Regions from separate parts of the Limnohabitans sp. INBF002 genome, predicted to be linked through region 1. Evidence: predicted binding sites of a transcription regulator. Region 1 holds the regulator's gene; the other holds the start of a gene.
The links. The regulator NrdR, encoded in region 1, represses ribonucleotide reductase genes. The targets are predictions, from matches to a motif close to CACNANATNTNGTG.

Region 1 (12,180 bases):
GCCTTGGCCACCTCCATCACATAGAAAGGCTCAATGCGTTGTGCGCGCTGGGCAATCTTCATCATCAGTCGCGCAGCTTGCCTTTGGCGCGGTCAGACTCGACTTCGAGTGCGCGCAGTTTGGGCGCCAAGCCGTTGAGCACGCCGTTGACGTACTTGTGGCCATCGGTGCCGCCGAAAGACTTGGCGAGTTCGATGTATTCGTTCAGCACCACGCGCCATGGCACGTCGATGCAGTGTTGAAACTCATACGCGCCCATCCACATCACCGCGTGTTCGATGGGGGAGATTTCGTCGAGTTTGCGGTCGAGCAAGGGCTCAATGAGTGAGTCCAAAATTTCGCGTTGTTCGATGCAGCCGTACAGCAGGGCGTCGTAATGTACCGAGTCAGATTTGTGAAAACCGCTCAGGTCGCGGGTGAACATGTCAATGTCAGCGGCTTCGTTGTTGCCGACTAAGAATTGGTAGAGGCCTTGCAATGCAAACTCACGCGAGCGGCTGCGGCCAGATTTGGCGGCGCTTTTGGTGGTGCCATTGCTGTCCGTTTTTTTTGCGGTTTTGCGTGGGGCTTTGTCTTCTGTATTCAGGTGTTCGCTCATGCCAAGCTCTCCAACAACAAAGCCATCTCGACGGCCACGCGAGCGGCGTCACGGCCTTTGTCGGTTTGACGGGCCACAGCTTGAGCTATGTCTTCGGTGGTGAGGATGGCGTTGGCAATCGGCACGTGGTAGTCCATGCCCACGCGGGTCACACCTGCGCCAGATTCGTTGGCCACCAGCTCGAAGTGGTACGTCTCACCACGGATGATGCAGCCCAGCGCGATGAGGGCGCTGAAGGGTTCTGGGTCTTCAATTTGCGCGAGCGCAGCCAAGGCCAAGGGCACTTCGAGCGCGCCTGGCACATGCACGTGGGTGATGCGGTCATCGCTCACGCCCATGGCTTTGAGTTCAGCGATGCAAGCAGCAGCCAGTGCGTTGGTGATGTCGTCGTTGAAGCGCGCTTGGACGATGCCAATTTTCAAAGCGCTGCCGTCGAGCGTGGTGGTGGAGGCGAGGTTAGAGACAAACATGGTTTTTATTCTTCGTTGGTTTTATTCTTTGATGGTTTTACTCTTTGGAGAGGTAGCCCGTGATTTCAAGTCCGTAGCCGGTCATGCTGGGCATGCGGCGTGGGTTGCCCATGAGACGCATTTTGTGCACGCCGCAGTCACGCAAGATTTGCGCGCCCACGCCGTAGCTGCGCAGGTCCATGCGGCCGCGTTCGGGGCCGTGGGCGGAGCGGGCGGTGCCGTCAAATTGATTGAGCAACTGTTGGCCACTTTCGCCGCAGTTGAGCAACACGACCACCCCTGTGCCTTGGGAAGCGATACGCGCCAAGGCCGCATCTAACCCCCATGAGTGCATGACGCGGTTGGGTTCGAGTGCGTCGAGCACCGAGAGTGGCTCATGCACGCGGGCCAACACTTCGGCGTCTGCGCCCCACGTGCCTTTGACCAGGGCCATGTGCACATCGCCGCTGGTCATGTCTTTGTAGGCGTTGGCGGTGAACTCGCCGTGTGCGGTGTGCATGGTGCGCGAGCTGACTTTATGCACCAGCGATTCGTTGCGGCTGCGGTAGGCAATGAGGTCAGCGATGGTGCCAATCTTCAAGCCGTGTTCAGCAGCGAAGATTTGCAAATCAGGCAAACGGGCCATGGTGCCGTCGTCTTTCATGATTTCGCAAATCACGGAAGAGGGCGAGCAGCCAGCCATCGCGGCCAAGTCGCAACCGGCTTCGGTGTGGCCCGCGCGCATCAGCACGCCGCCGTCCACCGCTTGCAGGGGGAACACGTGGCCGGGTTGTACCAAGTCGGTGGGTTTTGTGGCTTTGGCCACAGCCACTTCGATGGTGCGTGAGCGGTCAGCGGCAGAGATGCCGGTGGTCACGCCCTCAGCGGCTTCGATGGACACGGTGAACGCGGTGCTGTACACCGTGCCATTGCGTGCAGCCATGGGCGGCAGCTTCAAATATTCGCAACGCTCACGCGTGAGCGTGAGGCAAATCAAACCACGGCCGAAGCGGGCCATGAAGTTGATGGCTTCGGGGGTGACGTGGTCAGACGCCAGCACCAAATCGCCTTCGTTCTCGCGGTCTTCTTCGTCGACCAAGATCACGATGCGACCGGCCTTCATGTCGGCCACGATGTCTTCAACAGGGGAAATAGCGACGGGCGTTAAGCCTTGGGTTGCGCTCATGGTTGGGCTTTCAATGCGGCAGCGTCACCCAGCGAGGCGTCAACACGCAACATGCGTTCAACGTAGCGGGCAACGGTGTCAATTTCGAGGTTCACTGTGCTACCTGTTTTGAGCGAACCCAAAGCGGTGTTTTCAACAGTGTGAGGAATGAGGTTGATGCTGACTTCCGAGCCGCGTAAGCCCAGTGGGCCGTCCGCGTTGAAGAAGTCTTGCACACGGTTCACGGTCAGGCTCACCCCGTTGATGGTGATGGAGCCCTTGAAAGCCAAATATTTGGCGAGGTCGGTGGGGGCCATGATGCGCAGCTCCCAGCTTTCGCCGATTTGCGCAAAGTGGCTCACGTGCCCTGTGCCATCCACATGGCCCGACACAATGTGGCCACCTAAGCGGTCATGGGCACGCAACGCTTTTTCAAGGTTGACGCGGCCAAGCTCGCTCAGACCACTGGTGCGAGCCAGTGATTCCACAGAGATGTCGATGGTGAAGGTGTGTGTGTCGAGGTCGAAGCTGGTGACCGTCATGCAAGCGCCGTTGAGCGCGATGCTGTCCCCCAGTGTGACGTCGTCGAGATACCCAGCAGGCGCTTCAATGGTGAGACGCTTGCCGTGGTTTAAAGAGCTACCCAGGTCGTGGACAGCGGTGATGCGCCCCACGCCGGTGATGATTCCGGTGAACATGGGCGATATTTTCGCAGGTTTACACCCCGCTTACCGGCTCAGGCGCGCCAATATCCTTAAATCAGGGCCGATTTGTGTCACTTCGTGAAACGCGAGGGCTTTTGCATCGTCCAAAGTCGTGAAAGGCCCCAAATTTGTCATGCCTCGGCCTTGGCCCATCAGTTTGGGCGCGAGGTAGGTGAGCAGCTCGTCCACCAAGCCTTCGCGCAACAAAGAGCCGTTGAGTTTGTGGCCGGCTTCCACATGCACTTCGTTGATTTGCTTTTGGCCAAGGTCTTGGAGCATGGCCGCAAGGTCCACCTTGCCAGACGCATTGGGCAGGCACACCACTTGGGCGCCTTTGGCTTCAAGGGCTTGGCGGCGCTCGGCGTTGTCGACCGCACAGTAAATCCACACAGGACGTTGCGGGGTAAAGAGCTTGGCCGTGAGCGGGGTTTCGAGTTGGCTGTCCATCACCACCAAGGTGGGCTGACGCGGGGTGGGCACGGCGCGCACATCCAGTTGCGGGTCGTCTTCAAGCACGGTGCCGATGCCGGTGAGCACCGCGCAAGCACGGGCACGCCAGGCGTGCCCGTCGTCACGCGCGGGGGCAGAGGTGATCCACTGGCTCACGCCGTTCTCCAGCGCGGTTTGGCCGTCGAGCGAGGCGGCCACTTTCATGCGCACCCAGGGCGTGCCGTGCGTCATACGTTTGAAAAAACCGATGTTGAGTTCGTGTGCTTCGTTGGCTAGTAAACCCACGTCCACTTGCACGCCTGCGGCACGCAAACGTGCCACGCCTTGGCCTGCCACTTGTGGGTTGGGGTCACCTTCGGCTACCACCACACGGCCCAAGCCAGCGTGGATGAGTGCGTCGCAGCAGGGGCCGGTGCGGCCTTGGTGGCTGCAGGGTTCTAGCGTCACATACGCTGTGGCGCCTTTGACATCGTTGTTTTTGGCTTGTGCATCGCGCAAGGCCATCACTTCGGCGTGGGCTTCGCCTGCACGTTGCGTGTGGCCGCTGCCCAGCACTGAACCGTCCGCGCCTACGATCACGCAGCCCACGCGGGGGTTGGGCGAGGTCAAGAACAAAGCCTCGCGCGCCAGGGCCAAGGCGCTCGTCATGTGGGGGGTGTCGTGCTCAGAAAAACTCATGGCGCAATTATGAATGGCGAGACCTGCAGTTCATGTGGCCATGGCGAAGGCCTATCGACTCCAGCACTGCGCCGCAGTTTGGCTGACACCTTGCACGCTGCGCACGCCGAGGTGGTTGACTGTCAAAGTGCCGCAGGGGTCTGTTGTTTGCGCACCCAAAGGCGTGGCACTGAGCGTGTAGCTTTGTGCTGTGCTGCTGAGGCGCATTGTGTAGCGTTGGCCTTCAATGTGCAGCACGCTGGAGGGAACTTCGGCGGCTGGGGGGTAGTTTCCATTCGCGCTGGCCGCGCGTTCAAGCCAATGCGCAGCTTGCAACAACGATGCGCGCGCTTGGGCGCGTTGGCTGCGCAAAATCAAACTTTGGTAACTGGGCCATGCGAGGCTGGTGAGTGCGGCGATGCAGGCGAGCGTGATGAGCAGCTCAATGAGGGTGAAGCCCTTTGACAGGTGCGCGTGTGTCATGGTGTGTTCAGTCGTGCAGCAGGTGCCAGCTGCGCCACTGGCCTGTGGTGGAGGTGTCGCGCGTCCAAATGGCTTGCAACACGGCACTGCTGGACGTCACGCCGTTGGCGAGTACGGTGATGCGATAGACGAAGGTGCTGGCGTTGGCTTGCGGAAAAATTTCGACCCAATACCAAGCCGTGTTCTCGCCGTCGGGTGTGTCATTGGCGCTGACGGTCACGGCTGTGGCCGTTTGTGTTTTCCAATAGCTTGCTTTGGTGGCGTTGACCTCTAACGTATTGGGGGCGCAAATCCCCGCGCTGCATGGGCTGAGGCCTAGGCGCTGGCGCAGCGTGTCGTACTCAGACATCGAGGCAGGAAAGAAGGCATGTGTTTGCGTGGTGTTGCCCATGGTGTGGCGCAAGTTGAGCGCCACTTCACCACTGCCATTTGTTGCATTTGTGGTGCCAACGATGTCAGCCAAGGCCGTGGCCAACACGGCTTGGGCTTTGTGTTGGGTGCGCAGTTGGTCTGACTCGGCGTTGAGCAACTGCTCGTTCACCCACAGGTTACGCAAGGCCAGCAGCGTGGCGATGCTGGCGAGTGCGAGCATCGCCATCAAGGTGGGCAAGGCAAAGCCGTTGCCATGTGTTTGGCGCTTCACGGCATGACACCTTCGCGGTTGCGCAGAGCCATGACTCGGCGGAATACGCGTCGTGCGCGACCATCGGCTGCCAGTGCTTCGCCTTGGCAGCCTGTGTGGCGGGGGTTGGGCTTTGTTTGGTTGACAGGGTGGATGCTGGCGACGCGCAGACACACCTCTATTGCCAGCACCTGCGACATGGCGGTCATTTGGTTGGCGGTTTTCCACTGAAGGGTCTGCGTGATTGGGTTTGCTTCGGCGTAGCGCAGTTGAAAATCTTCGATGCCTTCAGCGAGTGCTTGGTAGGTGCTGTTGTTGAGGTTCAGGTCTTTGCAGCTCAGCTCTTTGTTGGTGTTGAGCTTGTAGTCGTTGCGCACGGTGCTGTGTGTGCTGCCTGTGTTGCCCTGGCAGTCGATGGCATCAACCGCATGCCAATGCCCCAAGGAGATGCTCTCCACCGATGTGCTGCCGTTGATGCCGCCTAGCGCGGGCTCTCCGGGTTGTTCGCTTGTCGACACGTCGATGGTGATTGGCCCATCGTTGCTGCTCAGCTTCAGATATGCCGCACCCGCCATGTGGGCTTGCTCGCGCATGTTGCGCAAGGCCACGCGTGCATTGGCGTGAACGGCATCGGCCGCGGCCATGGATGCCCAGGTTTGTTTGCTGGCCCCGTATGCCGCAATGGCTGCGGCGATGACCCCGAGTCCCAATGCGACGCCAATCAACAGTTCAGGCAAGGTGTGGCCCTGCTGCGCGGGGGCGTTCATCGTGTGGGCCTTATGAAAAGACGCAAACAGCTCATTTGTGCGGGGCAGGGTGGGGTGCCTGCCGCGGCATCGGTGCGATAGGTCTCTGTTGCGTCACGCCAAGCAATGGCGATGCCCCACCAGTTGCTCAGACCCGTTAAGGCAAAGACCGTTGCATCGCCTTCTGGCAGTTGGCTGTCTAAGCTGGCTTGGAGTTGCTGCATGTCCCACTGCGCGAGCTCGGGACGGCTGCACGCGGTGGATGCGCAGTCAGGGCCGGTAGGGTTGCTGAGCGCGCCCCATGTTTTGGCGTACATCGCATGCTGTGGTGCGTTGAGCTGCATGCGCTCGGCCAAATCGTCGGCGATGCCCATGGCGACCGAGCGCATGAGTTGCTGTCGTTGCAAGACCAAGGCTTGTTGGTGCATCCACAACAAGCCCAAGATGCCAAGCACCAAGACCAGCAGTGCGGCCATTGCTTCCATCAAGGCAAACCCTTGCATGCGCTTCAGCTGCATGACTCACCCGATTGCCAGCGCAAACGGCTGGCGCTGCTCAAACACAAAGTGTTGGCTATGTTGAAGGCGATTTGTCGTGACTTGATGACCCAACGATCTCCCACAGTGCCAAGGTCGCCACGCGGGCTGATGTCGAGCGGCTCTGACTTGCTAAATGTCACTTGCAGTGGGGTTGGGCTTTGCGACGTTTGCAGCACAGCTTGGCTTGATTTCACGCGCAGTTCCCAGCCGCAACTCCAATCGTTGTTGGTGGAGGCTCCCCATGTGCAATCGCGCAAACGTGCGAGTTGCAAGGTTTCTCCGCGCTGCATGGCGCGAAGGCGTGCGCTTTGTAAATCGTTCACCAGCTGGTCGCGCATGGCCTCGACACGGTTGCGTTCTTGAAAGCGCTGCCAGTTGGGCACGGCCAATGCGGCGGTGATGGCCATGATGGCTAGGCACGCCAGCAACTCAACGAGGCTGAAACCTCGCAGGTTGGGGCGTTGAGACAGTAAAAAACCCAGCGTTTGCATGGCGCAAATGCTAGGTTTGTAACGTGTGTCAGCGCATGGCTGAGACTCGAAAACTACTTGCGAACTTCGTCCACCAAGCTCTTGAAGTCGTCGATGTCTTCAAAGCTGCGGTACACGCTGGCAAAGCGGATGTAGGCGACTTTGTCGAGTTTTTTGAGTTCGCGCATCACCAACTCACCAATGCGGGTGGAGGGCACTTCGCGTTGGCCGAGGCTGAGTAGTTTTTCTTCAATGCGTTCGATGGCGTTGTCGACCTGTTCGGTGCTGACAGGGCGTTTGCGCAGGGCGAGGCCCATGGATTCGAGGAGTTTGTTGCGCTTGTAGTCGATGCGGCGACCGTCTTTTTTGACGATGTTGGGGAAGCTGACGTCGGGGCGTTCATAGGTGGTGTAACGCTTTTCACAGGCGCCGCATTGGCGACGGCGGCGAATGGAGTCGCCGTCTTCGGACATGCGGGTCTCGACGACTTGGGTTTCTAGGTGGCCGCAGAAGGGACATTTCATGTTTTGTTCTCTCTTTTGCTTTTGTACTTTTTACTGGGCTCGCTGAGGGCATTTGGTATTGGCCGCTTCCTCATGCTGGAGTACCAGAAATCGTCAGCGGCCAATACCAAACACCCTCAGTCTGCGTCGTGCTTTGCTTCGCTCGCGCATTTCACTCGTGCCCATCCTCAGGCAAAGTTGCGTAGCAACGAGCGAACCATTTCTAAACTCAAACAGCGCGGGTTGTAGGTGCGGCGGGCGATGATTTCTGGTACCCCAGCATGAAGAGCCCGCCGTACCTGCAACCCGTGCCCTCTCCGGAGAGAACCCGTCACGAGCGAAACAACACAAAACAGAAGCAGACAAACAAAAACCCCCGACACAAAGGACGGGGGCTGATGGCAAGTTACTTGTAAACAGGGAACTTAGAAGTCAGCGCATGCACCTTGGCACGCACCGCCGCGATGTTGGCTTCGTCGTGTGGGTTGTCCAACACGTCGGCAATCAAGTTGGCGGTGATGCGGGCTTCTTCGTCTTTGAAGCCGCGTGTGGTCATCGCCGGGGTACCGATGCGCACACCGCTGGTAACGAATGGTTTCTCTGGGTCGTTCGGGATGGCGTTCTTGTTGATCGTCATGTGCGCTGCACCCAAAGCCGCTTCGGCTTCTTTGCCGGTGATCTTCTTGGAGCGCAAGTCCACCAACATCACGTGGCTTTGTGTGCCGCCGCTGACGATGCGCAGGCCGCGTGCGGTCAAGGTCTCAGCCACGATCTTGGCGTTCTTCACCACTTGGGCTTGGTACTCTTTGAACTCAGGCTGCATGGCTTCTTTGAACGCCACAGCCTTGGCGGCGATGACGTGCATCAACGGGCCGCCTTGCAGGCCTGGGAAGATGGCGCTGTTGATGGCTTTTTCGTGCTCTGCCTTCATCAAGATGATGCCGCCGCGTGGGCCGCGCAAGCTCTTGTGGGTGGTGGAGGTCACCACGTCGGCGTGAGGCACAGGGTTGGGGTATTGGCCTGCGGCGATCAAGCCAGCGTAGTGGGCCATGTCGACCATGAAGATCGCACCAACTTCTTTAGCGATCTTGGCAAAGCGTGCCCAGTCGATGTGCAAGCTGTAAGCCGATGCACCCGCCACGATCAGCTTGGGCTTGTGTTCGCGGGCTTTGGCTTCCATCGCTTCATAGTCGATGGCTTCTTGTGCGTCCAAGCCGTAAGACACGACGTTGAACCATTTGCCAGACATGTTCAGGGCCATGCCGTGGGTCAAGTGACCGCCTTCGGCCAAGCTCATGCCCATGATGGTGTCGCCGGGCTTCAAGAACGCGAGGAACACGGCTTCGTTGGCCGAGGCGCCGCAATGGGGTTGCACGTTGGCGCAGTCGGCACCGAAGATGGTTTTGATGCGGTCGATGGCCAGTTGCTCGGCCACGTCCACGAATTCGCAGCCACCGTAGTAGCGCTTGCCAGGGTAGCCTTCGGCGTATTTGTTGGTCAGTTGCGAGCCTTGGGCTTGCATGACGGCAGGAGACGCGTAGTTCTCGCTGGCGATCAGCTCGATGTGGTGTTCTTGACGGGCGTTTTCGGCCTGAATAGAAGCCCAGAGTTCTGGATCGGTTTGTTCGATGGTGATGTTGCGGTCGTACATACTGGCAGTCCTAGAAAAAGGTGGTGTCCCGGCTATAACTCGGAAAAGAGCGGCAGGGCTGCCCAGGCGAACGGCAAAACACCTCTTCATGAAAGAGGCTGCGCGCTTCCCAGTGGTCATACATCCACGTCAGCGGTACGGGGCTGGTGCCCCGCACGCCTATCGCCAGTTGCGCGCGAAACAGAGTTTACCGTGGTTCCTCGTCGTCTTTGGGGTCTTTGCCAAAGGGCGTCAAGCGCTGGGCTTTCTCCCACAGGCTTTCCAAACGGGCCGTGGCGGCCTCGGCAGCCGTCGACGGTGGCGGGGTAATTGGCACTTTCACGCCTTTGGCCACTTGTTGCAGGCGGGCGTTTTCGGCCATGACCTTGCCAGCGTAGCCTTGGTCGTCTTTCATATTGCCAGCGCCCACATAGAGCTTGAGGCCGCCTTCCAAGCTACCTGCCCGGTTGATGCACTCTTTGAGCACGTTGACGCCCACGCGCACGTTGGCCACGGGGTCAAACGCGGCCAAAGCGCCACCAAAGCCTTGGTATTTCTGCTCGTGGACCTTGGTCATCACTTGCATCAGGCCTTGGGCGCCCACATGGCTTTGGGCAAAGGGGTTAAAGCCAGACTCCACAGCCATGACGGCCAAGATGAGGGTGGGCTCAATTTGGTTGCTGGGGCCCACGTCGTAGGCTTCTGAGACCAAAGCGCTCAAAGGTTCTGGCGCCACGCGGTATTTTTTGCTCAACCAATAGGCGAGGTTGGCTTGTTGTTTGGGCAGGTCGCGGGGGTCGGTGGCGGTGGCACGGTCAACCGCCTCGGCATCAGTGGCGATGCCTGTTTCGTCGTACTGGCGCTCTTGTAGCCAGCTGATGACCTTGGCTTCTGTCACCACACGCAGGTCGGGGCGCACCGTCAGCGCCACGGCGAAAAAGAAGATGGACAAGCCCACCACGGCCAAGCCGTTGTGAGAAATGGCAAAAAAACCTTGCGCCACGTCCGTTGCAAAGGTACGTAGACCTAGCTGTAATCTGGCGAACATAGGAATAGGCATAAATTTATAAATAGCGAATAGGCCAAAATTTTAAAGCCTCGGCGACAATCGCCTCTAATTTACTGTGAGCCCTACTTGTGACTGATTCTTCGAACAAACCCCTCGACCTCGCCGCCTTAGACAAATTGACTGGCGGGGCCTTTACCGTTTCCACCTCGGCAGACCGCACCGCGCGCCTGCGCGACTGGCTGGCTGGCCAGCCCACGTTGGAGCAACTGCAAGCCGTCTTCGACGAAATGAGCCACCGCGACAAGGGCGCCGCCAAAGTGCTGCGCGAGAAGCTCGACGAGCTGCGCCGCAGCAAAGACCAAGATGCGTTGGTGCAAGAGTGGGCCGCCAAAGGCGAAGCCCTGCGCGATGCGGCCCACATCAATTTGGGCGATGCCATGGGTTGGCAGCGTGATGCTGCCAAAGCCGGTGCCCCGTTGTCTCGCGAGCCATTGGCCGGTTTGAAAACCGCCTTGGCCGAGCGCGTCAAAGCCATTGAAGACCTGCAACACCAAACCCAAGTGCAGCGCGAAGCCGCTGTGTTGTTGGCCCAGCGCATTGAAGTGTTGTCCACCAAACCTTGGCAAGATGCCTTGGCCCAACGCGATGCGCTGCAAGCCGACCTCGACCGTTGGGTGGCACAAGCCCAAGCCTTGGCGGCAGACGCCCAATGGCCCAGCGTGGACGCCAAATTTGCGCCTGCTTTGCAAACCAGCACCCAACAGGTGCAAGCCGTGTGGACCGCTTTCTGCGAGGCGTTGACACTGACCGAAGCCGCTGCTGCCGATGCTGCCGCGCCATTGCCCGCCGTGCCCGCCTGGTCTGACCAAATTCGTGTGGCCCGTGGCGAAGTGTTGCCCCAAGCCGCTGCACCTGCCAAAGCCCCCAAGCCCGCTGCCGCTGGCGTGGATGCCACCCGCAAAGTCAAACCCACTGCCGACAAGGCTGTGGTGGACCAAAAGCGTTTAGAGCTGGCCATGCAAGCCGAGGCTTTGTTCAAGCCCGCGCCTGCGGCTAAGCCTGCGAAGGCTAAAGCGGCCAAGGCGGAGGACGCTGCGCAAGAGGCTGTGGTGATTGAGCCGGTTGTTACAGAGGCTCCTGCCGCAGAAGTCGCCCCAAGCGTCGCAGAAGCAGCGCCATCGGCTGAGACCGCCGCACCTGAAGCCACAACGCAAGCCGTGGAAGCTGAAAAACCTGCGGCCAAAGCCGACGACGTGGCGCGCATCCCCGCCATGGGTGGTCGCAAAATGCAAGAAACCTTGCGCAATTTGCGCGAGCAATGGAAAAAAATCGACAAAGAAGCCGCGCCCAACCCCGCGTTGTGGAAGCGTTTCGACTCGGCTTGTAACCGCGCCCACGAAGTGGTGGACGCCTGGCTCAAAGAAGCCCGCGCGCAAACCACTGCGCACAAAGCCCAGCGCTTGGCCTTGATTGAAGAAGTCAAAGCCTGGTCGGTTGAACACGCCAATGGCCCAGACTGGAAAGGCGTGGCGCGTCAGTTGCACCAGTTCGCCCAACGCTGGCGCGAGAGCGGCCACCTGAGCGAAAAAATGTTTGCTGAATTGCAGCCCGTTTGGAAAACCGCCATTCACGCCGCACACGAGCCGTTGGAAAACGCACAAAAAGCCAGCTTGGCTCGCCGTCACGCCTTGATTGCCGAAGCCCAAGCCTTGGGTGCGGCTACCAGCTTGCGTGTGGACGCTGTCAAAGCGCTGCAACAGCGTTGGCAAGAAGAAGCCCACACCGTGGTGTTGGACCGCAAGCAAGAACAAAAATTGTGGGACGCCTTCCGCCAACCGATTGACGAAGCCTTTGCCCGCAAATCGTCGGTGCGCGAGCAATCGCAAGCCGCGCTGACGCCGTACGACAAAGCCGTGCTTGACGCCGCCAAAGCGTTGGACTCTGCCACAGCCAAAGGCGACGGCGCGGCCATTCGTGCGGCCATGCAAGCACTGGAACAAATCGCTCGCGGTGAAGTGGTGGCAAGCCCTGCGGCTGCGGCCACCCCAGCTGCTTCGATTGAACAAGCTGCAGAAGCTGTGACACCCAGCGATGCCTCTGAAGCCCCCGCTACAGAAACCGCACCCAGCGACACAAGCGCTGGCGACGTCACGGA
Region 2 (12,180 bases), 1.3 Mb from region 1:
GGTGATGAACGAAATGCTCATGAAGTACGAAGACTTCGGCGGCATTGAAGACGTGTTCTTCACCTCTTTTGTGATGCAGTAACTTTTGAGCCCACATGAAATCTAACCTGCTCTCGGACGAAGAACTGGCCGCGCTGTCGGAAGGCGTGCGCGACGGTTCGATCGAAACCGACACCGGCTTTAACAGCAGCGTGCGGGTGCGCAAGCACGACCTCGCCAGCGAAGACAGCAGCCTGGGTGTGAACGTCTCGTCGATCGACATGATCAACGAGCGCTTCATCCGACTGTTCCGTCTTGGCTTGCTCGAAGTGCTCCGAACCAGCCCGCGTGTGAACCCCACGCGCGTGCAAATCTTAAAGTTCGGTGATTACCTCAAAGGCCTGCGTGCGCCCTTGTCGGTGAACATGGTTCGCATGAACCCACTGCGTGGCAACTCGGTGATCATCATCGACCCCAATGTGGTGTTCAGCTCGCTCGACAGTTTCTTTGGTGGCTTTGGCAAAGGCGTGGGCGAACTCCCCCCCAGCCGTTTGTTCACCCCCACCGAAACACGCATCATCAAGATCATTCTTGAAGTGTTCTTCCGCTCGTTGACCGAAGCGTGGGGACCGCTGATGCCCATCGAATGCGAACACGTGAGCTCTGAGATCAACCCTCAGTTCGCACAAATCGCCGACGAAAACGACTTGGTGGTCTTGAGCCGCTTTGAAGCCGACGCCACCGCCAGCGGTGGCAAAGGCTTCATTGACTTGGTCTACCCCTACGCCACCTTGAAGCCCGTGCGCGAACTGCTCAGCAGCCGCGTACAAAGTGGCGAAGGCAACGAAGAGTCAGACAAAAAATGGCGCAAAGACCTCGCTGCGGCGGTGGGTGATGCCAAGCTGGAATTGCAAGTCACCATGGGTGAAATCAAAACCACGCTGCACCACTTGAACCATTTGCAAGAAGGCGATTTGTTGTTCTTCAAGAAAGACGACACCGCGCTGATGAGCACTGATGGCGTTCCCGCCTTCCACGTCAATGTGGGCACACGCGGCTCGCAAGTGGCTGTGCAAATTGACCACGAACACGTTCACGGCAAACTCTGAGACAGGAATACATCATGACCGACGAAAAAGAAAACCCAACCCCAGAACACGACGAAGCCGAAGTGGCTGCCGCTGAAGCCGAAACACACGACGAAGTGGCTGTGCAAGCCGAAGATGTCGAACCAAGCTTGGAAGACTTCAAGCCGACGATGCCCGGCAACATCAATCCCGAGGTGTTGCAAAACATCGTCGTGAACTTGTCCATCGAAGTGGGCCGTGCACAAATCAAGATCAAAGACTTGATGCGCCTCACCCAAGGCAGCGTGGTCGAGCTCGACCGCATTGCGGGCGAACCGCTCGACCTGTTGGTGAACAACTCGGTGGTGGCCCAAGGTGAAATCGTGTTGGTGAACGACCGCTACGGTGTTCGCCTGACACGTGTGGTGCCCTCTTCAGAGCGCCTCAAGCTGATCTAAACCTTGATTCAGCGCTGCGTCATGTCGCCTTTGACCTGACCGCCGCGCTCAATTTCGATTTCGCCATACGTCACAGCGCCGCGCACGCGGCCTGTGCTGCGCACGATGAGCAACTCGCGGCTGGTCACGGTGTCATTCAACTCGCCTTTGACATCCACATATTCGGCCGTCGTTTTACCCGTCACGACCCCTGACGTACCAATCAGCACATCGCGTGCATCTAGCTCGCCATCGAATTGGCCAGAAATGATGGCCTGATTCGGCGCTTTGATAGACCCTGTGAACACCACACCTTCACCGATGAAGATGCTGTTTTCTTTGGACATGTCGTTTTTATCGTTCATTTAGTTCTTTCAATCATTAAGTTCAAGGACGTGCGAATCGCCGCCAAGCAGTCGCTGGCACTCCCTTTTCCCAAAGCAGCTGTACGCAAGCCTCGGGTGTAGAGCGCCCAAATGGTTTGGCAGCGCGCATCAATGTGGTCAAAACCGTGCGCGTGCAATGCGAGGTAAATCGGCGTCATCAGCTTCATGGTTTGGTTGACGAAGCGCTCTTCGTCCACCACCGACCAAGTCCATGCGTATGACTGGATCGCCGTCTTGAATGGCAGCTGACGCAAATCGTGGTGGTACATCTGCAGCAAATACGCTTCCACTTGCGCGATGAGGGTTGTGCCCAAGGTGGTGATGTCTTGCGCCATCAAGCTTCGAATCATGGCCTCGTTGCTCGCCACCACGGCATGACACACCAGATTGGCTTTGGTGAACCCAAACTCCATCAGCTGCGGGATGGTCATGCGGTTGTCTTTGGCAATGTTGGCCAAGCTCAGCGCGTCAAACTCGGAGGCTTCAATTTTTTGTTGGATGTAAGCCACCAAACTGACAAGGCGATTCTTCAGTAACAGCGGCAACTCAACTTCGTCGCTTTCTTTGATTTTTTGGAAATTCATCGAAAATTTAAAATTAAAAGTTGCTAGCCAATTGAGAAATCTGACAAGATTGTCATAAGAAAGAACCGCTAGGTCTATACGCTCACGGGCGTACGAAAACAAGTCAAACCGATAAGAACCAAACCCTCCAACCGCACATGACCGCAGACCTCATCGACCCACAAGCCATCCTTCGCCTGCGCGCCATGTGCAAGCTCGACCACGCCCGTGTGGCGCATTTGTGTGGACTGACAGAAGCGCAGGTGCGTGAACTGGAAGACGGTGGCTCCAGCCAATTCGCGTCGCGGGACATCAAGGTGCAAGCCGCGCTGAAAGTGGCCACCACGTTAAGCGGCACACAGGCCAACGGCATGCCTGTGGTGAATGTGTTTCGATCGCGTGCGGCTGGCGATGGCTTAGGGGTTCAACTGCCCCCCATCCATGTGGAAGAAACGCCACCGCCCAAGCCAAAGTTCCCCGACTCACCCGAGTTCTTCAAGCTGCTGTTGATTTTTGTGGTGGTGGTGTTTCTGTTGGTGGCCGTGGCCATGCCGTTGCTCTACACCTTGCCCTCACCACCGCCCAAGCTTTCTTAATAAAAAAACGCCTGCCCTGTGACACAGAGCAGGCGTTCTTCAAAGAGTTGACGCGTCTTGAAAATTAATTCGCGTTGATCTTGCGGCCATTCAAAGGCTGCACAGGACGTGCATTGCGCTTGAAGGGGAAGTCCACCACTTGTTTTTTGCCGATGTCCACCGGTGTCTTCAAGATGTAGAAGTTGACGCCTTCGGTGCAAGGCGGTGTAGTCAACGAGCCTTCGTAGCTGTAGTGTGTCAAAGCGGCGGGCACCAAGCTGCTGGGATCAAACTTGACTTTGTCGACCACCACCTCTGGGCCTTCGGCCTTGGGTGCGTTGTTCCACAAAGTTTGGATGGCGGCATTGTCTTTGCCGTCGTTGAGCAACACGCCCAACACAGCCAACTTGCCATCGGCGTTTTTGTGCACAAAGTGCGCCACCATGGCCATGGGCTTGCCGTCAATTTGCTCTTCGCTGGGACGGTGGAAGTGGAATTGCAACAAGTTGTACACATCCTTGTTGATCTTCAAGGTGCTGCCTGGCTCGACATTCACTTGGATGGTGTGGCCGTTGTTCAAGATTTTCAGCGGGCCTTCTTTGTAGTTGACCACCAACACGTCTTTCGATTTCTCAAAAGGACCGGTGATGTTCAAAGGCGATTGCTTAGTGCCTTTGCCGCACGTGGGGAACTCATCGCCCCAGTTCTCTGGGCCCATCTCGCCCGCGTAGTCCCAATGGACAGCGTGGCCTTTTTTGTGGCCCTTGGCTTCTTTCTCGGCAGCGCAGTCAGCCAACACTTTGACTTTTTGACCGGCCGCAGCCAAGGCATTTTGAGCCGCACAAATCGACTTCAAGCGTGACGACCACTCGGCCATTTCCAACGCCTTTTGGAAAGCGCTGACGGTCTCTGGGTCTTCAGCGCCTTTGGTCAACAAGCGCAAAGCGCCCAAGCCCAATTGGCGTTCGCTGGTCACTGGGCCCTTTTGAGCCTTGATGAACGCTTCGTAGTCTTGCAAAACCACGCCGTTGCTGAAGGATTCTTTGACCGCCATCATTTGTTGGGCGGCAGGCTCAGCTTCTTCGAGCTTCTCTTTGGCTTCTTCCAATTCCTTGGTCAGCTTTTCGAGTTCTTGTTGGGCTTCGGTCGCGCCTTCGCTGGCTTCCGTCAGCTCGCTCATGATGTGGTTTTTACCGGTGTAGCTCCAGTAACCAAAAGCCAAAGCGCCTGCGAGCAGCAGACCCATGACGATTTCAATGATCAGTCGTAAATATTTTTTCATGGCCATTCACTTGAGTGGGTGCATTTGATAAAGCCAAACAGCAACGCGCAGTGCACGCCCCTGTTTGGGCAAGTCAGTGGGTATCGGCTTGATATGACACAAGCTTTAATTCCAACAAAAGACGGCAAATTATTGCCGCAACTGATAAAAGCAATAAACGTGCGCAAGATAAGCCGACACTACAATCGTGAGCTTCTTCCACAGCCTCTGGATCAACACCATGAACCGCTGCTTTTATCCCCACGGGGAGGCTCAGCCATGAGCCGCAAAGTCTTTATCAAAACCTTCGGTTGCCAAATGAACGAGTACGACTCGGACAAGATGGTCGACGTGCTGGGCGAAGCACAGGGTTACGAAAAAACCAACGATGTCGAGGAAGCCGATCTGATCGTCTTCAACACCTGCTCGGTGCGCGAGAAAGCCCAAGAAAAGGTGTTCTCCGACCTGGGCCGCATCCAGCATTTGAAAGCCAAGGGCGTCAAGATTGCCGTGGGCGGCTGCGTGGCCAGCCAAGAAGGCGACACCATCATTGCCCGCGCGCCCTATGTGGACGTGGTGTTTGGCCCGCAAACCCTGCACCGTTTGCCTGAGTTGCTCAACCAACGCGAAAGCTTGGCCAAGCCACAGGTGGACATCAGCTTTCCCGAAATCGAAAAGTTCGACCACCTGCCCCCTGCCCGTGTCGAAGGCGGCAGCGCCTATGTGAGCATCATGGAAGGTTGCAGCAAATATTGCAGCTACTGCGTGGTGCCCTACACCCGCGGCGAAGAGGTGAGCCGTCCGTTTGACGACGTGTTGGTCGAAGTGGCGGGCTTGGCCGCGCAAGGCGTAAAAGAAGTCACGCTCTTGGGCCAAAACGTCAACGCTTACCGTGGCGCCATGGGCGGCACCTCTGAGATTGCCGATTTTGCGCTGCTCATCGAGTACGTGGCCGAGATTCCCGGTATCGAGCGCATCCGCTACACCACCAGCCACCCCAACGAGTTCACGCAACGTCTGATTGATGTGTACGCCAAGGTGCCCCAACTGGTCAGCCACTTGCACTTGCCCGTGCAGCACGGCAGCGACCGCATCTTGATGGCCATGAAGCGCGGCTATACCGCCATGGAATACAAAAGCACGGTCAAAAAACTGCGCGCCATTCGCCCCGACATGGCCATGAGCTCAGACTTCATCGTGGGCTTCCCCGGCGAGACCGAAGAGGACCACCAAAAGCTCATCAAGCTCATGCACGATGTGTACTTTGACAACTCGTTCAGCTTCATCTTCAGCCCCCGCCCCGGCACGCCTGCGGCCAACCTGCACGATGACACCCCACACGAAGTGAAACTGCGCCGCTTGCAAGAGGTGCAAAAAATCATCGAAGACAACATGCGCGACATCAACGTGCAACGCGTGGGCACCGTGCAACGCGTGTTGGTGGACGGTTACTCGAAGAAAGACGCCACTGAGCTGCGCGCCCGCACCGAGTGCAACCGCATCGTCAACTTCAAAGGCGGCCCCAACCCTGAGCGCCTGATGAACCAACTGATTGACGTGAAAATCACCGAAGCCAATCCGCACTCGCTGCGTGGCGAGGTGTTTGTGAAAGAGTCGGCTTAAAGCTCGCTGTCGTCAAACATTGAAAAAGCCCTGAGACCGCGAGGTTTCAGGGCTTTTTGTTTTAAGCGCGAGAGGTTCAGCGCATGCCGGGAAAGCCGCCACCGCCGCCCATCATGCCTTTCATACCACCCAGCTTTTTCATCATCTTCATCATGCCGCCGCCGCTCATCTTCTTCATCATGGTTTGCATTTGCTCAAACTCTTTGAGCAAGCGGTTCACGTCTTGCACTTGCACGCCCGCACCTGCGGCAATGCGGCGCTTGCGCGTGGCTTTGATGAGCTCGGGCTTGCGGCGCTCCAGCGGCGTCATGCTGTGGATGATGCCTTGCTTGCGGCCAATGTCTTTCTCGGCTTTGTCCATGTCCACTTGACCCGCCTTGGCCGCCATTTGCGAAGGCAATTTGTCCATGATGGTGGACAAACCGCCCATCGAGCGCATTTGCTGAATTTGCGCCAAGAAATCATTCAAGTCAAAGGCATCGCCGCGTTTGACCTTCTCGGCCAGCTTTTGCGCCGCCGCCATGTCCACACCGGCGGTGACTTGCTCGACCAAGGTCAGGATGTCGCCCATGCCCAGCACGCGGCCGGCATGGCGATTGGCATCGAACAGCTCCAAGCCGTCCAGCTTCTCGCTGGTGCCCGCAAACTTGATGGGCGCACCGGTGATCTGGCGCACCGACAAAGCGGCACCGCCGCGTGAATCGCCATCGAGCTTGGTCAGCACAATGCCCGTCAGAGGCAGCGCATCGCTGAAAGCTTTGGCCGTGTTGATGGCATCTTGACCTTGCATGGCATCGACCACAAACAAGGTTTCAACGGGGTTCAAGACGCTGTGCAGTTGTTTGATTTCAGCCATCAAGGCTTCATCAATCGCCAAGCGACCGGCCGTGTCGACCAACAACACATCAAAGTAGTGCTTGCGTGCGTAATCCAACGCAGCACGCGCGATGTCGGCTGGCTTTTGGTCGGGCGTACTGGGGAACCATTCGGCCCCCGCTTGAGCGGTGACGGTTTTGAGCTGCTCAATGGCAGCCGGGCGATACACGTCGCCTGAAACCGTCAACACTTTTTTCTTGCGTTGGTTGATGAGCCAACGCGCCAGCTTGGCAGTGGTGGTGGTTTTACCTGCGCCTTGCAAACCGGCCATCAAAATCACGGCGGGCGGCTGGGCGGCGAGGTTCAAGTCGCTCACACCTTCGCCCATGGTGGCGGCCAACTCTTGGTTGACGATGGCGACCAAGGCTTGGCCTGGCTGCAACGAGCCAATCACTTCTTGACCGAGGGCTTTTTCTTTGACGCGGGCAATGAAGTCGCGCACCACGGGCAGCGCCACGTCGGCTTCGAGCAAGGCCATGCGCACCTCGCGCAACATGTCGGCCACGTTGCTTTCGGTGATGCGGGCCTGTCCGCTGATGTGTTTGACGAGGCGCGAGAGTTTGTCGGTAAGGGCTGAGGCCATATAAACCCCTTTGAAGGGCTGGTTTTCTGTGTGTAGCGAAACGCTAAACTGTTGCCATGATTTTAGCCAGCGACATCCCGCTCAACCTTTGGCTCGCAGTGCCCACGGCAGCCGCTTACGCATTGACGGCACTCATCGGCCCACGCGTGGCCGCCAACATGGGTCACCGCCTCTTGAGCGTGCCTTGGGCTTTGCATGGTCTGGGGCTGGTATTTGCCTTGTTTGCGCCGCAAGATGGCGGTTTGCGCTTTGGTTTTGCGCCAGCGCTGTCGGTCACAGCTTGGCTGATGCTCACGTTTTATGTGCTGGAACAGCATTGGTTTCCCCAACTGCGCACACGCTGGACGCTGTCGATCGTGGGGGCCGCCGTCGTGTTGCTGGCCGCAGCATTTCCTGGCACCGCGCTGCACACACAAACATCGCCTTGGCTGCCGCTGCACTTGGCTTTGGGCGTGGCCTCTTACGGCTTGTTTGCGGCCGCAGTGGTACATGCCTGGCTGATGACCCGTGCTGAAAAGCACATGCGCATGGGCGCAGACACCCATGTGGGCTTGCCTTTGCTCACGTTGGAACGCTTGACCTTTCGTTTTGTGACGGCGGGTTTTGTGTTGCTCACCGCCACCTTGGCCGCAGGCTGGCTGTTTGGCGATAGCCTGTATGGCGCACAAGCCGCTTGGCGCTGGGACCACAAAACGGTGTTCTCGATGCTGTCGTGGCTCACCTTTGCGGTACTGCTGGTGGGCCGCAGTCGCTTTGGTTGGCGTGGCCGCAAAGCGGTGCGTGTGCTCTACATCGGCACCGGCTTGCTACTGCTGGGCTATGCGGGCTCACGCTTTGTGCTGGAAGTGGTTTTGGGGCGCGTGGCATGAAGTACCTCGTGTTGCTGCTCATCGTCTTGGCTGGCATCTGGTGGATTCGCCAGCAGCGCAAGCCCGACCAACCGTCAAGCAAAAAGTCAGGCCCACAAGTGATGGTGCCTTGCGCCCACTGCGGCACCCATGTGCCAGAAGACGATGCCATTCGTGGCTCGCACGGCCTGTATTGCAGTGCAGCGCACCGCGACAGCCATGAAGGCTGAGCCCATGACCACCCTGTGGCGCGACGGCTGGTACCGCTTTGCCAAGCACACGCCCTCGCCCAACTTTGGCCCCCGTCCAGCGAATGCCTCGATTGATCTGGTGGTGGTGCACTCCATCAGCCTGCCGCCAGGCCAATACGGTGGCCCCGAAATAGAAGCGCTGTTCACCAACACGCTCGATTGGGACGCGCACCCTTACTTCCAACAGATTCGTGGCGCTGAGGTCTCCGCGCACTTTGTGATTCGCCGCGATGGCGCTCTCCTTCAGTTCGTCAGCTGCGACGACCGCGCATGGCACGCGGGCCGCTCTAGCTACCAAGGCCGCGACAACTGCAACGACTTCTCCATTGGCATCGAACTCGAAGGCTTAGAAGGCCACACCTTTGAAGCCCCGCAGTACGAAACCCTCAGCAGCGTGTGTGCCGCCATCGCACAACATTACACGTTGCATCACATCGCAGGCCATGAACACGTGGCACCGACGCGCAAACAAGACCCCGGCGCAGGGTTTGATTGGCAACTTTTGCAGCAGTCTTTGGGCTGGTCTGCGAACAGTTTCCCCACGAAAAATTAACTTTTCGTCATCTCTCAAAAAAAAGTTTTTTTGCACAGTGCTTGTGCATTTGAACGACGCGTCTAGACCCCATGCGCATTAGCGCGGGAAATAACTTGCAATGCAGCGCCAGTACTCGATTTTGATAACAAATTCCCGTCGATATTGATCTGCAACGGAGGTCCAAAAGCGTGCATGGCGCACCAAGCATTTGTGACATTTTCAAATGTAAGCATTTCCCATCAAAACACTACCTGTAGCGTATTGGCAACCCGCCAAACACCAGATATAGTGTCAACCTGAATTTCACAAAAGCGGTCGCGGCACCGCTTTTTGTACGCACTATCGAACCGCTCACCAGGAAGAAAAAAGACATGCAAACAGCTGAGACCTCTGTGCACGCAAGCCCTATGGGTAACCCGTCTGTCGCGCACGACCGCGCAGCCACCGAGAACCCAACCATGTTGGCGCATTACCAAATCATTCGCCGCAACGGCGCTGTGGTGCCATTCGAACCCGCCAAGATTGCCGTCGCCATGATGAAGGCCTTTTTGGCTGTGCACGGCACACAAGGCGCAGCATCGGCCAGCGTTCGCGAAATGGTTGAGGCGCTGACACAAGCGGTGGTCCGCGCGTTGATGCGCTCACGTCCAGGCGGCGGCACTTTCCACATCGAAGACGTGCAAGACCAAGTTGAATTGGGTCTGATGCGCGGCGGTCACCATGAAATTGCCCGTGCTTATGTGTTGTACCGCGAGCGTCGCAACCAAGAACGTGCGCATATCAAAGAAGAGCAAACGCCTGCAGCTCCTACATTGCACGTGATCGACAACGGTCAACGCGTGGCGTTGGACATGCACAACCTGCAGCGTCTGATCAACGACTCATGCGCTGGCTTGGGCGCTGACGTCAAACCCGATCCCATCATGGCGGAAACCATGCGCAACCTGTACGACGGCGTCCCCATGGACGAGGTCTACAAGGCAGCCATTTTGGCCACGCGCACATTGATCGAGAAAGACCCCGACTACACCTACGCCACCGCTCGCTTGTTGATGCACACCATCGCCAAAGAAGTGTTGGGCAAAGAAGTGCTGCACGCCGACATGGGCCAGCACTACGCTGAGTACTTCCCTCAGTTCATCCAAAAAGGCGTGGACAACGACTTGCTCGACCAAGCCATGTTGCAGTTCGACCTGCCACGCTTGGGCGCAGCCCTCAAGGCCGACCGCGACTTGAAGTTTGATTACCTCGGCCTGCAAACGCTGTATGACCGCTACTTCTTGCACGTGCGCAAGACCCGCATCGAATTGCCACAAGCGTTCTTCATGCGCGTGGCCATGGGCCTGTCGCTCAACGAAGTGGACCGCGAAGCCCGCGCGATTGAGTTCTACGAAGTGTTGTCGTCTTTCGACTTCATGTCGAGCACGCCCACCCTGTTCAACAGCGGCACCTTGCGTTCACAGCTCTCGAGCTGCTACTTGTCCACCGTGCCTGACCACTTGGACGGCATCTATGAGTTAATCAAAGAAAACGCCTTGTTGTCTAAATTTGCCGGCGGCTTGGGCAACGACTGGACCCGCGTGCGCGCTTTGGGTAGCCACATCAAGGGCACCAACGGCGAATCACAAGGCGTGGTGCCATTCTTGAAGGTCGTCAACGACACCGCCGTGGCAGTGAACCAAGGCGGCAAGCGCAAAGGCGCTGTCTGTACCTACCTCGAAACTTGGCACTTGGACATCGAAGAATTCCTCGAGTTGCGCAAGAACACCGGTGACGACCGCCGTCGTACCCACGACATGAACACCGCCAACTGGATCCCTGACTTGTTCATGCGTCGTGTCATGGAAAAAGGCGAGTGGACCTTGTTCTCGCCTTCTGATGTGCCTGATTTGCACGACTTGTTCGGCGCAGCCTTCGAAACAGCCTACGTGGCCTACGAAGCCAAAGCCAAGCGCGGTGAAATCAAGCCTTGCAAAACCGTGCAGGCGACCGACATGTGGCGCAAGATGCTCACCATGTTGTTTGAAACTGGCCACCCATGGATCACTTTCAAAGACCCATGCAACGTGCGTTCACCCCAACAACACGTGGGCGTGGTGCACTCGTCCAACCTGTGTACCGAGATCACCTTGAACACCAGCGACACCGAAACTGCGGTGTGCAACTTGGGCTCCGTCAACCTGTCTCAACACTTGAAAGACGGCCCCAACGGCAAAGAACTCGACCACGACAAGCTCAAGCGCACCATCAAAGTGGCCATGCGCATGCTCGACAACGTGATCGACATTAACTACTACGCGGTCAAAAAAGCGCGTGACTCTAACTTGCGTCACCGTCCTGTGGGCATGGGCATCATGGCCTTCCAAGACAGTTTGTACGAAATGCGCGTGCCTTACGCTTCACAAGCAGCGGTTGAGTTCGCTGACCGCTCCATGGAAGCCGTTTGCTACTACGCTTACTGGGCGTCGTCAGAGCTGGCCAAAGAGCGCGGCCAATACGCCAGCTACAAAGGCTCGCTGTGGGACAAGGGCATCTTGCCCATCGACTCACTCGACATGCTGGCCCAAGCACGCGGCGGCTACCTCGAAGTGGACCGCAGCAAGACCATGGATTGGGACGCTCTGCGCGCCAAGATCGCCAAAGACGGCATGCGCAACTCCAACTGCGTGGCCATCGCCCCAACAGCGACCATCTCCAACATCATTGGCGTGGATGCTTCGATCGAGCCTTGTTTTGGCAACTTGTCGGTCAAGTCCAACTTGTCCGGCGAATTCACGGTCATCAACCACTACTTGGTGCATGACTTGAAGCGCCTTGGCTTGTGGGACGACGTGATGGTGATGGACTTGAAACACTTTGACGGCTCCTTGCGCGCCATCGACCGTGTGCCACAAGAAATCAAAGCCTTGTATGCCACCGCATTTGAAGTGGAAGCCACTTGGTTGGTCGAAGCGGCATCGCGTCGCCAAAAGTGGATTGACCAAGCGCAGTCACTCAACATCTACATGGCGGGCGCGTCTGGCAAGAAGCTCGACGAAACCTACAAGCTCGCTTGGTTGCGCGGCTTGAAGACCACGTACTACCTCCGCACATCCAGCGCACAACAAGTTGAGAAATCAACCGTGCAAGCCGGTTCACACAACGCTGTGTCTTCGGGCCCAGCAGCAGGTGGCATGAGCGCGCTCGAAGCAGCCGC

Region 2: a site for NrdR is predicted at 9,262-9,275, ahead of QMG15_RS02085 (ribonucleoside-diphosphate reductase subunit alpha). Genes of this name have one in related genera too.

Annotation. Positions count from the first base shown of each region.
Region 1 is NZ_AP027055.1:1,719,355-1,731,534, reverse strand. Features, by position in the region: gene QMG15_RS08505 (pyridoxal phosphate-dependent aminotransferase) at 1-62, opposite strand, end outside; gene nusB (transcription antitermination factor NusB) at 65-598, opposite strand; gene ribH (6,7-dimethyl-8-ribityllumazine synthase) at 595-1,068, opposite strand; gene ribBA (bifunctional 3,4-dihydroxy-2-butanone-4-phosphate synthase/GTP cyclohydrolase II) at 1,106-2,233, opposite strand; gene QMG15_RS08485 (riboflavin synthase) at 2,230-2,910, opposite strand; gene ribD (bifunctional diaminohydroxyphosphoribosylaminopyrimidine deaminase/5-amino-6-(5-phosphoribosylamino)uracil reductase RibD) at 2,941-4,044, opposite strand; gene QMG15_RS08475 (type IV pilin protein) at 4,096-4,506, opposite strand; gene QMG15_RS08470 (hypothetical protein) at 4,514-5,149, opposite strand; gene QMG15_RS08465 (PilW family protein) at 5,146-5,895, opposite strand; gene QMG15_RS08460 (hypothetical protein) at 5,892-6,392, opposite strand; gene QMG15_RS08455 (GspH/FimT family pseudopilin) at 6,383-6,904, opposite strand; gene nrdR (transcriptional regulator NrdR) at 6,958-7,407, opposite strand; gene glyA (serine hydroxymethyltransferase) at 7,793-9,037, opposite strand; ZMP/ZTP riboswitch at 9,091-9,220, opposite strand; gene QMG15_RS08440 (lytic transglycosylase domain-containing protein) at 9,225-10,064, opposite strand; gene QMG15_RS08435 (DUF349 domain-containing protein) at 10,154-12,180, shown strand, end outside.
Region 2 is NZ_AP027055.1:405,296-417,475, reverse strand. Features, by position in the region: gene QMG15_RS02145 (flagellar basal body-associated FliL family protein) at 1-82, shown strand, start outside; gene fliM (flagellar motor switch protein FliM) at 96-1,088, shown strand; gene fliN (flagellar motor switch protein FliN) at 1,103-1,504, shown strand; gene QMG15_RS02130 (polymer-forming cytoskeletal protein) at 1,513-1,848, opposite strand; gene QMG15_RS02125 (hypothetical protein) at 1,845-2,453, opposite strand; gene QMG15_RS02120 (hypothetical protein) at 2,591-3,028, shown strand; gene QMG15_RS02115 (carbonic anhydrase family protein) at 3,093-4,289, opposite strand; gene miaB (tRNA (N6-isopentenyl adenosine(37)-C2)-methylthiotransferase MiaB) at 4,548-5,891, shown strand; gene ffh (signal recognition particle protein) at 5,968-7,350, opposite strand; gene ccsA (cytochrome c biogenesis protein CcsA) at 7,407-8,219, shown strand; gene QMG15_RS02095 (PP0621 family protein) at 8,216-8,428, shown strand; gene ampD (1,6-anhydro-N-acetylmuramyl-L-alanine amidase AmpD) at 8,433-9,002, shown strand; gene QMG15_RS02085 (ribonucleoside-diphosphate reductase subunit alpha) at 9,392-12,180, shown strand, end outside.